DNA from 2 places in the Paenibacillus sp. TSA_86.1 genome. Region 2 is predicted to be linked to the other one. Evidence: riboswitches for the same ligand, from Rfam matches in the RefSeq annotation. Region 2 holds a riboswitch; the other holds the start of a gene.

Region 1 (8,050 bases), on a different contig from region 2:
GATGAGTTTTATCGCAGCAAGCTTGGCTTTATCACCAAAATTTCCATTTACGTTATCATTATTGTTGCCTATCTGCTGTTACAGCGTCTACAACAATATGATGAAACCCGCTATCGTTCTGGGCAGAAGCAATCGACACTGGATCGGTTCCTGTATAAACGAATCTTTTTGCGGAGGATGGCTATGCTTTTTGCTCCCAAACCTGGGACAACCGCGTACAATCAGACCATCAGGTTAATGAGAGAGAGCAATACCGAGTTAAAATACGAATGGCTGGCTATTCGCAGATTAATGTTGTTTGCAAGTTGTCTGGTTTTGAGCATTGGCTTGATTCTTTTGCTACATCAGGTCGAGCGTAATCATATATTACATGATCCAATCAGGGATGATCGTATGTTTGGTGTAATGTCGGAGACGGATCTGAAGGTAGCCATAGAGAAGACTGCGCTGGACGGAGCGGTTATGACATATGTCGAAATGAAGCAGGGAGCTACTTACGAGCATATTTCCAATGCGCTGTTGCAGCTTGCACCAGTCCGGCTGGATCATGATGCACAGACGGCAGCAATTCAGCGGATTACAGACAAATTAAAGGCTTATAACAACCAATATATGCGCTGGTGGGAGGCTGTTTTGGCATTATTCATGGGTATAGGCGGTTATTATCTGCCAATTTGGCTCATGTTGTTCCAACGTAAAATGCGAAGTTTGGATATGCGGCATGAAATCTATCAATTCCAGACGGTGATTTCCATTTTGCGAGAGATGGATCGTATGTCTGTAGAAGAAATTGTGGAATGGCTTAATCGATTTGCTGTTATTTTCAAAAGGCCGCTGCAAAAGTGTCTGCTGCACTTCGAACATGGCCCTGAACAAGCGCTTGAACAGTTAAAAGAGGAAGTGGGTTTACCTGAATTTCAACGTTTAATTGATAAACTGCAGCTGGCCCTAGGTAAAATATCCATTCGTGAAGCTTTTGATGATCTGGAAAGCATGATGGCCTTTTATTTTGAGCAGCGCAAACAGGATTACAGCAAAATCATTGATATCAAGGCAGGCTGGGGAAGAACGATCGGTTTCGCACCTATGTATGCTCTGATCTTCCTGTACCTCGTTATTCCGCTGGTAGGCATGAGTTTTATGCAAATGAACATGTATTATGAACAAATTCAGAAATTGTAGTGCTTCACTTTTAGGAACGAAATAAATCAACATAAAACCAAACATTTTACTCTAGGAGGGTATTTCATATGAATAATGCATCAAGTGCTTTAAAGGTGGCAGCAGGAATATTTTTGACCATTGCTTTGATAACGATTGTAGTATTGTTATTTATTTCGGCTCAGGAAGCAACCAAAACAGCGCAGAATAACTTTGCAGATATTCAAACAGAACTGTCCCAGGCAGCATTTACCGTGTATGACGGGACAACCATCAGTGGCTCACAAGTGACCAATGCTTTACGTAAATATGCGGACAAAGATCAATTTGGTATCCAGGTTATAACGGGGAAAAACAAAAGCGGACAATGGTACGGCAATCAGCTCAACATCTCTCAGGATCTGAATAATGCGGACTATGGGTCTGTCATTGCACCTGATGACAAGGTCGGTAGCATCAATCAGACGATGAGTGAAAAAGACAATCAATATGTTAATCCTAGCGGTAAATTCAAGGCGATCATTGTTAAAGACCGATCCAATGTTGTCAGAGGTCTGATCTTTCAGCAATCCTGACTGGAGATGGTTGAACATGTCCCGGAACACACAGCATCTGATGCTGTTCTGTACAGCGGTTGTCCTTTTCGTGACAGCCTGCCTGCACGGGCAGTGGAATATCCGTATTTTAACCGAAGCCTTGAACGACAGGGTGAAAACACAAGCAGCTATGGAAGGCAGAGTGCATACGACACTACAGACGAGCAGAATAGTCAGATATACCGGAGATGAGGTTCTGCATACCGTGCGGCAAATGACAGGTTCAGGGATTCAAGTGGAGCTGGACGGTTATGGGTATGTGATCGATCCGCTTGTTCATCCATCAGCCATGATTCCAGTTGAGTTAGACGGGAACTATCAAACTGAATATAAACGAAGTGCATCCGGAGAGTTGTTAAAGCTTTCTTTTTGGAAGGAGGTAGAGAGATAGTGCTCAATGGAGCATCCAAGTTGTTTGCGGTTTTGCTTGCTGTGCTTCTGCTCTATGTGTATCCTGCGGCTGAGACTGCCGAACGTCAGGATGATATTGCGCGCATGACGGCGACCCGGAGTGTCACAAGGTTTGTAGATGCCGTCCGAACGAAGGGGTATATCTCACCTCGAATGCTGGCGGAATTCCAAGAGCAGTTAGCCCAAACAGGCAACAACTATGATATCTCACTAGAACATTTACATAAAAAGTATGTGCCTCACTATATAGATCCAATGAATCAAAGCAGTTTCACAGGCACATATGAGGTTGTTCATGATGCATACTATTTGTCCCAGATCCGAGAACGCCTATACCCGTTGTCCAGCACATTGTCCCTGGATGACCCTGGGCGGAGATATACGCTAAACATGGGTGATTTCTTCACCGTCAGTCTTAAAAGCACGAATCGCACACCGTCCATGATAATACGTGAATTGTTGCAAGGCACTGCCCAAGCTGCTGCGGTTTTTGCTTCTTATGGGGGTATGGTACTGAATGAAGATTACTGAGCTTTCCATTGTGTTTGTACTTATTTTCTTTCCGCTCTTTTACATACTTACGTTCCATATGCATGATGCACATAAGGCCAATGAATTGGCTTACCGATACCAAAGAGCACTTCAAACTGCCGTAATGGATGCTGCCGCAGTTATGCACCAGAATGAAAAACAAGATGCTGAAGCAGGCTATGATTCTGCCAAGTTCGTGAAGGCGGATAAGGAGCTGGCTTTGTCCACCTTTACCCGGACGATGGCATTAAACATGGGAATACGGGATGACAAGGTGGCAATCCAACATATGTTGGATTATATCCCGGCGATCATTATTCTGGATTATGACGGTTATTATATTTTTGCTAAGGAAGCGGAGATGACTGGGACAATGGAAGTGTCTTTCAGACAGGTGTGGAGCCCGAAAAAACCGTATACATATTCCGATTCGGACGGCAACAGCATTAATTTCACACTTGACGGTTATGTATATGCTTATGATGCTGGTGCAGGGAAATGGATCGAAGGATTTCAGCATGAATTGGCCACGAGTTCAACCATTACCCTGCTTCAGGATTCAACGCTTTTTGAACAAGTACGGCGCGGCCGGATCGTGACCCGTGTACAGGATGAGTTAGCAGACGTAATCAATCGCCATAATGAGTTCGCGAGGAAAAATGGTGTATCTTATTTGTTTACGATGCCTCTGATCTCACAAGAAGATTGGTACAATTCGATCAATGATACAGGAATCATGGCTTTTATACAGGGCATTGCTGTAGGGGATCAGAAGATTAATAATTTTGCGATTGGCGGGGGTAGACTGGTCAAAAAAACAGCAATTGTTGGCGGAATCGATCCCGCTACAGGGATAAAATATCATTATCCAGCGACCTGTAAGCCAGGTTTTCGTGCTGAAGAGGTATTTACGACTGCAAAGCAGGCAGCCTACAGGGGTTACTTTGAATATGATTGCTCTGCCCAATTTTCATTACTTTCAGAAAAGACTGAACCTGTGCTAGAATAGGGGTTTGAAACGGTAACTAAAAGTAATGTAAATAGATAGGAGCAATCTCATCATATGAGTTTATTGTCAGTAGAGAACGTTAGTCACAATTTTGGAGACCGTACGTTGTTTAAAAATGTTTCTTTTCGTCTACTCGCCGGAGAACGAGTTGGGTTTGTTGGAGCAAATGGTGCCGGAAAATCAACACTCATGAATATTCTGACGGGAAAACTGCTTAAGGATAGCGGTAAAGTGGAGTGGACACCTAAGGTCCGTTATGGTTATCTTGATCAACACACGAAGTTAACACCAGGCAAGACCATTCGTGATGTGCTCAAAGATGCTTTTCTCCCATTGTTAGAACTGGAAAAGGACATGATGGTGATTACGGATCAGATGGCTGATGCCGATCCAGACAAGCTGGAACAATTGCTTGAAGAGATGGGCGAGATTCAGGAGCAGCTGGAACAGGGTGATTTTTATCTGATTGATGTGAAAGTGGAGGAAATGGCAAATGGTTTGGGATTGAATGCCATCGGTCTTGATCGGGATGTTGCCGCTCTTAGTGGTGGACAACGCACGAAGGTACTTCTCGCGAAGTTATTATTGGAGAAACCTACGGCCCTACTGTTGGATGAGCCGACTAACTATCTGGATGTAGAGCATATTGAGTGGCTGACACGATATCTGAAAGACTATCCATATGCCTTTCTGCTGATCTCTCATGATACGGAGTTCATGAATGAAGTTGTTAATGTCATCTATCATTTGGAGTTTGCCAAATTGACGCGGTACGCTGCCAACTATGATAAATTCCTGGAGATGGCGGGTATGCAGAAAGCACAGCACATCGATGCCTATGAAAAGCAGCAGGAATTCATCAAAAAGCAAGAAGATTTTATTCAGCGCAACAAGGCTCGGGCTTCAACATCAGGCCGGGCGAAAAGCCGTGAAAAACAACTCGGCAAAATTGAGCGTATTGATCGTCCAGACGAAGCTGCGAAACCAACATTTAAGTTCAAGGATGCTCGTGCGAGTAGCAAAACTGTTTTTGAAGGTATCGACTTTGAAATCGGTTATACGTATCCGCTATTACCCAAGATGACAATGACGATTGAACGTGGAGAAAAGATTGCCATTGTGGGATGTAACGGTGTAGGCAAATCAACACTTCTCAAAACAATTCTGGGTAAAGTTGCGCCAATCAGCGGTAAAACATTCCTTGGAGATTATTTGGAGACAGCTTACTTCGAACAGGAAGTGCGCGCTGGAAATATTACACCGATCGACGACGTGTGGAATGAATTTTCTCACCTGACACAGAATGAAGTGCGAGGTCATCTTGCGCGTTGCGGTCTCAAAAATGAACATATCACTCGTCCGCTTAACATGCTGAGCGGAGGAGAGCAGGCTAAAGTTAGATTGTGTAAACTGCTGATGCGTGAGAGCAACTGGGTTTTGTTTGACGAGCCGACGAACCATCTGGATGTAACGGCGAAGGCTGAACTGCAGCGTGCGTTGCAGGAATACAAGGGAACCGTTTTGCTTGTATCTCACGAACCGGATTTTTATGAAGGCTGGGTCACCAAAACGTGGAATGTAGAAGAGTGGTCTGAAAAAGCACAATGACAAAAAAAACCGGTTGTGGTAATATAGGCTACAACTTCATATGAACACTAGGGGGGCCGCACGATGCGGCTGAGATGGAAGAATGCGATTCCGGACCCTTCGCACCTGATCTGGATCATACCAGCGTAGGGAAGTGGCGCGTTTCAGCGAAAACGATAGTATATGATTCTTCAATGGAAAACGGGATCTTTACTACATCGTGATGCATGCATTTCAATACTCGAACAGACAGTTATAGGGTTACCTATTACACTGTTTATCAGGTATTGTCGAATGTTTGTTATTGAACTGAATCTTAGTTTATACGCAGCCACTCCCCTACGGGAGTGGCTTTTTTGGATTCTATATTTGTTGCGTTTGTATGTTACGTCATTCGAAGCTTGGTGTTGAAAGGAGGGAGAACGAGGTTGTCTATCATGATGTTTGAGGACAAGTCAAAAGTATCGGATGAACAATTAAGAAACAACTCTCTTTTTGAGCTGCATGTAATATCCAGCAATAGAGGGGATCAAGAAGCCACGCTGAAGGCAGCTAAAGAAATTTGGCCTTGGGCGGATTATATTCATATCCGGGAACAGCAGCTTCCGTTACACGAGAAGTTAAACTGGGCCAGATTGATGGTCGAGTCTGGTGTCCCAGTTTCTCGGATTGTAATCAACGGTGCGAACCGGTTTACGGCTGAGGATGCTTGTTATCAAGGGGTGCATTGGAGCCAAGACATGTTACACAAGGCGAAAATGACGTTGGAACCCGGAAACAGGCATGATCTACAGCCCCGTCTGGGGGTATCTGTACATTCAATTCATGAGGCGAAAATTGCAGAAGAGTATGGCGCAGATTACCTTTTTTTCGGGCATGTATATGCAAGTGCAAGCAAACCGGATATAACTCCAAGAGGATTAGAAGCATTGGCGGAAGTATGCTCGGGTGTGATTGTACCTGTTATGGCAATCGGGGGCATTCAGCCGGATAACATTCGAGCTGTCAGGTCTGCGGGAGCCAGGGGAGCCGCTGTGATCTCAGGTGTACTTCAACATGAAAATCCTGCTCATGCAGCAGCTCTTTTAAAACAGTCTGTGGAAACGTGAAAGTGAATGCTGCTCAATGCTCAATCAAGGGGATGAGAGAATGGAACAGAGAGGAATGGGCCAACCCGAAGGTGTTACCGCACCCTCGTGTGATCAACATCGGTTAATGATGATGTCCACATCCGATACTCCAACTGAATTACGGGGAGTTTTTCATGCAGAAACAATTGTTGTAGGTGGTGGAATAGTAGGCTGTGCAATTGCTTTTGAATTGGCATCCAGAGGGCAGGAGGTGCTTCTTGTTGAGCAATCAGAGATTGCCGGTGGAACTTCCTCCGCAGCTGCCGGCATGCTCGCAGCAGATAGTGAAGATTTTGCACATCCAATTCTAGCACAGGCGGCATATGACAGCAGAGAATTGTTGCATAAGCAAAAAGATCAAATATCCGCTCTTACAGATATGGATGTTGGCTTGAGGCGCAGCGGGTTCATCACCCCATTTCGATCATATAGTGATTTAAGTCAATACAAGGATAAACGAAATGCCTCTTCGGATTCGGGGCAGCATTGGTGGGATCGGAGTAAGGTGCAACGGGAAGTGGCATGGTTGAATCGGGAAACGTACGGGGCGTATTACAAACCATTGGAGAGTGAAGTTTTACCTGTATCGTTGACCAGAGCCTATGCGAGGTCGGCTCAAATGATGGGTGCCCGGATCTGGGAAGGGGTTCAAGATGTTCGTCTATTAGTGAACAATGATCGAGTGCGAGGGATTACAACTGCCAAGGGAGAGATAACTTGTAAACATGTGATCGTGGCTGCTGGTTTGCAGGGGGATCTACTGATGCATCAAGTGGGAGTGACCTTGCCTTCAAGTCCGGTGAAAGGTGAAATGATTGCTATTCGGTTTCCTGCAGAACAAACAGCATACAGACCTGATCGAACGGTATATGCAGAAGACGTCTATATCGTTCCGAAGGCCAATGGAGAAGTATGGATCGGAGCGACCAGTCTGCCAGGAAGAAAAGATCACAGCGTATCTGCTAATTGTGTGCAACGATTACTTGGTGCGGCAAGTTATTGGGTTCCGGGAATCAAGGAGGCAGACTTTTTGCGGGCATGGGCAGGTGTAAGACCATCTACTCCGGATGGAATTCCATATATAGGAAGATGTGGACAAATTACTGGTTTGTACGCGGCCTATGGTCATTTTCGCAATGGAATATTACTTAGTGCGATAACAGGTCGCTGGATTGCAGATATGCTGGAGGGTAAAAGTGCAGAAGAGATCGGCATTGAAGCATTGTCGCCTGATCGAATGAACAGAAGGGGAGTTATGCTGTGAATATTATCGTGAATGGTCAGAAGATGCAGGTTGACGACGGGTTAAATCGTGTTGACAAATTACTGCAATCATTCAACTTGCAAGTAAAAACGGTGGTGGTTGAGTTGAATCGTAATATTTTGACCAAAGATCATCATGAAACAACAACGTTAAGAGAAGGCGATCGGATTGAGATTGTTCATTTTGTCGGAGGCGGCTAAGCAAGGGGATTCATAGGCAAGTGGTTGAAACTTGTAAAATCGTAGTTGTGATCGAATCTTATTAAATACTAGGAGGATTAATGATGTTAAGTATTGGTAAATATGCATTTGAATCGAGATTGCTCCTGGGAACAGGCAAGTTTCCGGATTTGGAAGTGCAG
Region 2 (8,050 bases):
TTGGTACAGTTAGATAGTGCACATGTTATCACAAGATGCTTCCTGTTGCCCATATGCAAATCAAATTGGCTACATATTGTCGTATGGCTATGAGCGTCAAAAAACAGGGTGAAGCAGCATGTCCTCCGCTTCACCCTGTATGGTGCATATGGCTTAATTATATAAGCCACATGCTTATTAAAACGATTGATGGATACATTATTCAATGGTTAGATTAGTGATCCGTGCTAATACTTTACGACAGATAAACTTGGTCAACTGATCCAGTCTACCTGGTTTGGATAATTAAGCCCCGCACAGTTTAATACTGCGTATTACCCGACTGGCTCGTTTTACCCGAAGCAAATCCTTTGAACAGTGTTGGCACTTTGGAATAACGTGTATTCGTAATTCGGCCTTGGGTACTGCTGCTGTCTGTACGCATAATGGAATCTTTGACATTGGATATGTTGGAATTATCAAGCGTCATGTTGACCGCATAGGACGTTCCTCCATTTTGCCGCACCAGCTTGCCGATATCGTCTGCTCTGAAGTTTTTGATATTAATCGTACCCGAAGCATTCATCTGGAACACTTTATCGTATGCCTTGTATGCCGCACCACCTGTAATGTTCACCGTTCCTGACGATTTCAGCGTTAACGCATCCTCGCCTACATCCTGCCAGACGACGTTGGAGATATTACAGTTACCATAACAATGCACACCGTCTGCCGCTGGCGCACCAATGATGACATTTTTCAGTGTAGCGCCTGCTTCCAGCCGGAAGACCGGCTTCTGATTCTCTGCTTGAGAACCGTCACCCAAAGTGGATGGATTGGCAACAAAAGTTTTCCCCTGTCCATCGTACGTCGTGCCCTTAGGTACAACAATCGTTGAGTTTACAACCGTTGGCGCAGCCGCAGCGGGCATAACACCAAATATGGAAGCGACCAGACCAGCGGACAACAACAGCGTTAACATTTTTTTCATCACGAACATCCTCCCTTAATATAAGTGAATTCGTCTCCAAGCACACTGGCTTCTCTCACGGAACCGCAGAAGAGAACACTACTCGGAACCTGTCCTCATCCTACAAAACATGGGGGATTACAGGAATAATCCTGAGATTAGATTTACATTTTTTAGCATAATTCTGGATAACAATGGCTTGTTCATTGGATATAACTTCGTTGATATGTACCGATATTAACTCGTGATATGCTGCTTTTACCGTACCATTTCATCAAAAAAGCCCCTATTGTCTGATGAAGACATTAGGGGCATATAGGGTCTTGTCTATACTTAAGCAGACAAGTCCTTTCGTTAGAATTTATCCTATGATGTTCCACACCTTTTTAAGCTCCTGCTCCGAACCGCTGACGGTATCCGCACTTGCGGCAAAGTTCTTCTACCGCTTCCCGTTTGGAAAAACCGTACACCAGATTGTTTGCACGTTCTCCATCCACAATATCGGAAAAAGACTTCTCATGGATGTTCCCCAAGTTGATGACACCTTCTCCATCCAGACAGCATGGAACCACAGTTCCATCGACCAGCACAGCGGCTTGACTGCGGAGTGCATGGCAAAACCCTTTGCCATCATCTTCAGGTGCATCCAGACTTGGCCACTGGAATTCATGATCCTGATTCAGATATACGTTGGGTGCAATTTTCACACCGCTACCTGGAAGGACTTTTTCCTCAATCCGAAAGTCCAGATTGAATTCACGCTCGAGTACCTCAAGCGTCTCCCGATTTCGATTCATCTGAGCATTCGTGAAGTTATCCTGTGTCAGATTCCATAATCGGAACGAGACAATGACATTATGTTTCACCGCTTCACGCACAAAAGACAAAATGTTACGTAAGTATCCGTCGCGATCCGTAGAACCTTCATGACCGTCAAAGCTGTGCAACGAGAAATTCATCTGTCTCAGTGCAGGTTTACCCAATAATTTATGCTGTGTCTTCGGCAGCAGCGTGCCGTTCGTCGTAATGTTTACTTTAAATCCCTTGGCATGAGCCATATCCAGCAGCAGGTCAATTTTGGGATGAAGCAGCGGTTCCCCTTTGACGTGCAGGTAGATATGTTTCGTGTGTGGTTTGATCTGATCCAATATATTATTAAAGACTTCAGGGTCGATGAATCCTTTGGCTCGCTTCGTTTGTGGGCAAAAGCTGCATGCCAGATTACAGATGCTTGTAATTTCAATATATACTTTCTTGAACGTTTTCAACTCAGGGTCCCCATTCTGCCGGGAGGAACAACGGTCCTGCCCTCATTCGTAGTACGGCCATATGAGCCAATCCCCATTATATCGGGTTAAGGAGCCAAGGTAAATCGTAATCAGAGGATCCGTACAAAGTCCAGTATATTTTCATCTCTATTTCAAGACTCGAATGCCCTCCCTATTTACATTAAGCCAAGATGGATATATGCTGAGGACATAACTGCATATCTTGTACATTTGCACTGGGGGAGCCTTGCGGCTGAGACGAATACGACGATTCGGACCCTTTGAACCTGATCTGGATTATACCAGCGGAGGGAAGTGGGGCAGCTTTTATTGGCAGTGGATGATCTCTAGCCTTGATGGGGATCAACTTCAGTTCAAACGTATAGCTCTGCTCATTTCTCCGGAAATGGGCGGGGCTTTTTGTATTTTGTTCTAAATCAAAAGGAGGAAATGACGATGTCTTATCTTGAACGTGTACGATCACTCAATCCTTTGGTTCATAATATTACCAACCTTGTGGTTGCCCCTTTTACGGCAAATGGTCTGCTTGCCCTCGGCGCCTCTCCGTTTATGGCCTACGCCCATGAAGAAGTCGCTGACGTCGCTCGCATGGCTGGAGCAGTGGTGCTGAACATCGGCACATTGGATGAGAAGGTCGTTCAATCTATACGCCTGGCCGGACAATCGGCCAATGCGCATCATGTGCCTGTCGTGCTTGATCCTGTTGGCGCAGGAGCAACAGCATATCGCACGGATACGGTACAGATGCTGGTTCGTGAGCTTCGCCTTACGGTATTAAGAGGCAATGTCGCCGAAGTCGCTCATGTCATTGGTGTACCATGGAATATCAAAGGTGTGGATGCCGGAGCCGGCGAGGGAGACCGAATACGGATTGCGGAGCAGGCAGCGCAACAGCTTGATTGTATTGTCGTCATTACAGGCCAATACGATATTATTACAGACGGATATCATACCTTCCTCACAAACAACGGACATGTATTGCTCACCCAGGTTACCGGTGCAGGCTGCCTGCTCAGCTCGGTCATTGGCGCCTTTGCTGCGATAGCCGAGCCGGGACACGACATGCTGAACAGTGTGGTCGAGGCGACATCTTACTACGGTGTAGCCGCTGAACAGGCTGCAGTACGAACGGCTCATCAGGGGCCAGGCAACTTCCAGATTGAACTGTTAAATCAACTGGCGCAGGTGACACCTTCACTGTTATCTGAGCATGCACAAATTCGTCAGATTCGTGGAGGTGTACGATGAACATTGCTCAAGCGTTAACCATTGCCGGGTCTGATAACGGCGGGGGAGCCGGAATCCAGGCAGATCTCAAAACCTTTCAGGAACTTGGTGTATACGGAATGACGGTCATTACAGTAATTGCCGCACAGAATACAACCGGGGTTCAAGGTGTGTTTCCGATTGATTACGCCGGCATTGCCCAGCAGCTTGATTCAACGGGAGCCGACTTTCAGCCACGTGCAGTCAAGACAGGTATGCTGTATAGTGCCGAGATTATTCGTCTTGTTGCGACAAAATGGCAGCAATACGGCTGGTCTAATCTGGTGATTGATCCCGTGATGGTTGCCAAAGGCGGTGCGCCTCTGCTACAGCAAGAGGCAGTACAAGCACTCATTCAGGATCTACTCCCCCATGCCTTACTCACAACACCTAACATCCCGGAAGCCGAACTGCTCACCGGAATGTCTATTCGGAACCTGAGCGAGCGGGAGGAGGCCGCAAGGCAATTGGTGCAGATGGGCACGACGTATGCCTTGGTTAAAGGCGGACATGATACGGGAAGCGGTATGGTTGTCGATGTCCTGTATGACGGGCATTCCTTTCATTATTTGGAGAACCTTCGGGTAATGACACGTCATACACACGGAACCGGCTGCACGTTCTCTGCTGCGATTACCGCTGAACTCGCGAAGGGTTCTCCTGTTCTGGCTGCCGTTACGACCGCGCGAGCATTCATTCAGGCAGCCATTGAAGATGAGCTGGGATTCGGGACCGGGCACGGGCCAACGAATCACTTTGCGTACCAGCGCAGACAGCGAGGTGAACGCTGATGCGTAGATGGGATACGGAAGCGGTGCGCCGCACGCTGCAGTTGTATCTGGTGATGGGCAGCGTCAATACGGCGCGTGACCCGGTGGAGGTGCTCCGCCAGGCGATCACTGGCGGCATCACGCTGTTCCAGTTCCGGGAGAAGGGAACTGGTGCCCTGACAGGCGAAGCCCGCATAACGCTTGCGCTGCGGCTTCGCGAGGTGTGCAGCCAGCACGGGATACCGTTCATCGTGAACGATGATGTGGAGCTGGCTGTGGCGGTAGAGGCCGACGGCGTGCACGTCGGCCAGGACGATGCGGACGCGGCGCTGGTACGCGCCCGCATCGGCGATGGGCGGATGCTTGGCGTATCCGCCCACTCCGCCCTTGAAGCCCGCCGTGCGATGCAGGCGAGCGCAGACTATCTTGGCGTCGGGCCGATGTACCCGACGCGATCCAAAGCGGATGCCCACGCTGTGCTGGGCCCCGCCGGGGTTGCGGAACTGCGCGCCGCAGGCATCGCAGTTCCGGTAGTTGGTATCGGTGGCATTACGCCCGATACCGCGGCCGCCGTGATGGCGGCTGGAGCCGACGGCGTAGCCGTCATCTCCGCCATCGCGGGTGCGGCCGATGTGTGCGCAGCGGCTGCACAGCTCGCTGCGATCACGCTTAGGGAGCAGTCATAGCCACGCTCCCTAAGCACCAACCCATGAAGAAGGATGCGGCCTTGCAGGCCCGCATCCTTCTTTACTCTTCTGGATACTTTTGCTCTCTTGTATCCTCTTCTACTCTTTTGCTTAATTCCTATCTCTTTGCACCTCTTTGTATTCCCTGCTCTCTCCTTGTATCCCCCTCATGCCAAAGCCTATACTTTCCCCCACCCTCTCCTCATTTCACACCTGGAATTTCATCGTACTCTCTCTCCAAGGTATGCACCCTTGATTATTCAATGTAAGTGTGTGTAGTATATTAGTAATTTCCCCCTAGTCACCTATATCATAAAAGGAAGTGCTAAATTGGATCAGATCGATAGAAACATCCTGTTTCATATGGAAAATCAGGCTAGATTGTCCATGACCGAATTAGGAAAGCTCGTGGGACTCTCACAGCCAGCCGTTACGGAACGTGTAAAACGACTCGAAGAAAGTGGTGTTATTGAGGAATATCGCACCGTCATTAATCCGCAAAAATTAGGAAAACTAAGTACATCCTATCTACTTTTTCATACCAGAGAATGTACTGCTTTCCTTGATTTCTGCCATTCTTCGCCTGAAGTTGTAGAATGTTATCGCGTAAGCGGAGAACACAACTATTTATTGAAAGTCATGACAGATTCTATCGCGGACTTAGAAGCGTTTGGAGACCGATGTGACAAATACGGAACCTACACCACACTTATCGCGATGTCTTCGCCTATTGCTCATAAAAACTTGATTGAAGAAAATCATCCACCCATCTGAGCAGTACATACTCATTGAAAGACTGCCCAATAATCTGTTCCTGTTTCAGGCAGTCTTTCATATAAAGCAGGAGCCGTTCTAGAAGGAAGCCCTAACTTACTAAGCATATCGGATCTGAATATCCGCTTTCAGCGTACTTTGGGAAATCCATGTTTTTGGGCAGATAACGCAACAAGAAGGGCAATTAGCAGCAAAAGAATCAATGAGCCAGGTAGGGATCTGGCTCCCGTCCAATGAAGCAGGATAGCCCCAACCATTCCTCCCGCGCCGATTCCGAGATTCCAGGCTGTTACCAGCATCGATTGAGCGATATCCGCGCTTTGGCCTCCTGCATGTGCAATGGCTGTCTGGAGCAATGTCGCTGCTCCGCCAAAGGTCATTCCCCATGCGATAACACCTGCAACGATGACAACCGGCTGATCTATCCAGATACCCATTGCTGCTGAGGCAAGGGCAAATATGGCGATGCTTGATAAAACCAATATTCTCATGTAACGATCAATCAGCAGCCCAATAACCCAGATGCCAACCACTGAAGTCGCGCCGAATATTAGCAAAATCAGGTCTACCCTGTCGGCCAGTGATGTGTTGGCCAGGAAAGGAGAAATGTAGGTATATAAGATATTGTGAGCTAACACCCAGGTAAGGACAACAAACAGAATGGGCCGAACCCCAGGGATGAATAAGATTTTACGCAATGGGAGTTGTTCCTGTCTCGGTTCTCCCTCATAATCTGGAACTTTCCAGAGCACCCATGCGATGAGGGCTAGCGTTAATAAGGATACTGTTCCAAAGATCAAGCGCCAGCCTGCATACGTTACGAAAAATGTTCCTATCGGAACCCCGAGCGCCAATGCCAAAGGTGTCCCGACCATAGCGACGGCCATGGCCTTTCCTTTTAATGACTCAGGCACCATACGGCGTGCATACCCTGCAGTCATTCCCCAGAGCACTCCCGCTGCTACTCCTGCACAGAATCGTGTGATTAACGTTATAACATACACCGAAGATAGAGCTGTTACCGTGTTAAATACCAGAAAACCTGCGATACAGAGTAGTAAAAGCGGTCTTCGTCTCCAGCCTCGTGTTGCCGTGGTCAACGGTATGGCAGCGAGTAGGGAGCCCACTGCATATAATGTAACCAGTTGTCCGGCTAGCGCCTGCGTTACGCCAAGATCATTCGCAATCTGGGGGAGTAGTCCAGCAGGGAGACTTTCTGTAAGGATGCAGATAAATCCTGCCATAGCTAACGCCAGTAGAGCTGCCCATGGGAGGCTTTCTTTTTTAACAAATGTGTCACCTTTGGTAGGAACCATTCCATTCGAAATCACAAAATTCTACTCCTTTGTTCTGTATTTTAGACAGGTCATATGCTTAATTCCTATCTTTGATAAGCTTACAGAAATAAGCACTCTGTTTGCATACAGCATTAAAGGCAGTGGAACTTTATTACAAAGGAAAACCACTTTTTTCAGAAGGTTTACTTTTAAATTTAATGTTCGCCTTAATTTAATAAAAAATAACGTTGAATACTCATTCTCACCAAATTGGTAACCTACTGCTAGTCACAAATAACCTGTTGACTCTCACGTAACGTGACATTGTACAATTCATGGTGTAAGGAGGTTTCACCCATGGCCATGAAAGTAAAAGAAGTCTCCGAGCTTGCTTCCATCAGTGTGCGCACACTGCATCACTATGACGAGATTGGATTGCTTGTCCCGGACGAGACCACTTCTGCCGGATATCGAATGTATTCCGATGCCAATCTGGAACGATTACAGCAGATTTTATTTTTCAAAGAGCTCGGCTTCTCGCTGAAACAAATCAAAAACATTATAGATGATCCCGCCTTCAACGCGGAGGAAGCACTGCACATGCACAAGCTCATTTTGCTGGAAAAACGCCAGCGTCTGGATCAGATGATTGCCACCATCGATAAAACCGTATTACACCTAAAAGGAGAGATTAAGATGACCCCTAAAGAACAATTTCAGGGTTTTGATTTTAGTCAAAATCCGTTCGAACAGGAAGCCCGTCAACGCTGGGGCGATCATGCGGTCAATGAAGCAAACCAGAAACTAATGCATCAGCCTGCTGACAAACAAAAAGAACTATCTAATCAGATGAATGATATGTTCAGACGATTGGCAGCACTTCGCCACATAGCGCCCGAATCTGCTGAAGTACAAGCCGAGATTAAACAGTGGTACATGACTCTGAATCAAATCGGGAGCTATTCCCCAGAAGCCTTCAAAGCACTTGGTCAGATGTATGTGGATGATGAACGTTTCACGCAGAATATCGATCAGTTTG

Evidence for each region. A riboswitch is a leader RNA that binds a small molecule or an ion and turns the genes downstream of it on or off. The one in region 2 is predicted to bind thiamine pyrophosphate.
Region 1: linked by a shared signal. The riboswitch ahead of ACUTVW_RS12565 (thiamine phosphate synthase) and the one ahead of thiM (hydroxyethylthiazole kinase) in region 2 are both predicted to bind thiamine pyrophosphate.

What each region holds. Positions count from the first base shown of each region.
Region 1 is NZ_JBQZGE010000004.1:298,258-306,307, forward strand. Features, by position in the region: gene ACUTVW_RS12535 (hypothetical protein) at 1-1,182, shown strand, start outside; gene ACUTVW_RS12540 (ABC transporter permease) at 1,251-1,736, shown strand; gene ACUTVW_RS12545 (hypothetical protein) at 1,753-2,148, shown strand; gene ACUTVW_RS12550 (hypothetical protein) at 2,148-2,699, shown strand; gene ACUTVW_RS12555 (hypothetical protein) at 2,686-3,708, shown strand; gene ACUTVW_RS12560 (ABC-F family ATP-binding cassette domain-containing protein) at 3,763-5,316, shown strand; TPP riboswitch at 5,356-5,465, shown strand; gene ACUTVW_RS12565 (thiamine phosphate synthase) at 5,733-6,404, shown strand; gene thiO (glycine oxidase ThiO) at 6,445-7,689, shown strand; gene thiS (sulfur carrier protein ThiS) at 7,686-7,889, shown strand; gene ACUTVW_RS12580 (thiazole synthase) at 7,973-8,050, shown strand, end outside.
Region 2 is NZ_JBQZGE010000019.1:86,114-94,163, forward strand. Features, by position in the region: gene ACUTVW_RS24515 (pectate lyase) at 302-970, opposite strand; gene ACUTVW_RS24520 (radical SAM/SPASM domain-containing protein) at 1,336-2,217, opposite strand; TPP riboswitch at 2,446-2,548, shown strand; gene thiM (hydroxyethylthiazole kinase) at 2,674-3,486, shown strand; gene thiD (bifunctional hydroxymethylpyrimidine kinase/phosphomethylpyrimidine kinase) at 3,483-4,295, shown strand; gene thiE (thiamine phosphate synthase) at 4,295-4,960, shown strand; gene ACUTVW_RS24540 (Lrp/AsnC family transcriptional regulator) at 5,291-5,734, shown strand; gene ACUTVW_RS24545 (MFS transporter) at 5,863-7,050, opposite strand; gene ACUTVW_RS24550 (MerR family transcriptional regulator) at 7,369-8,050, shown strand, end outside.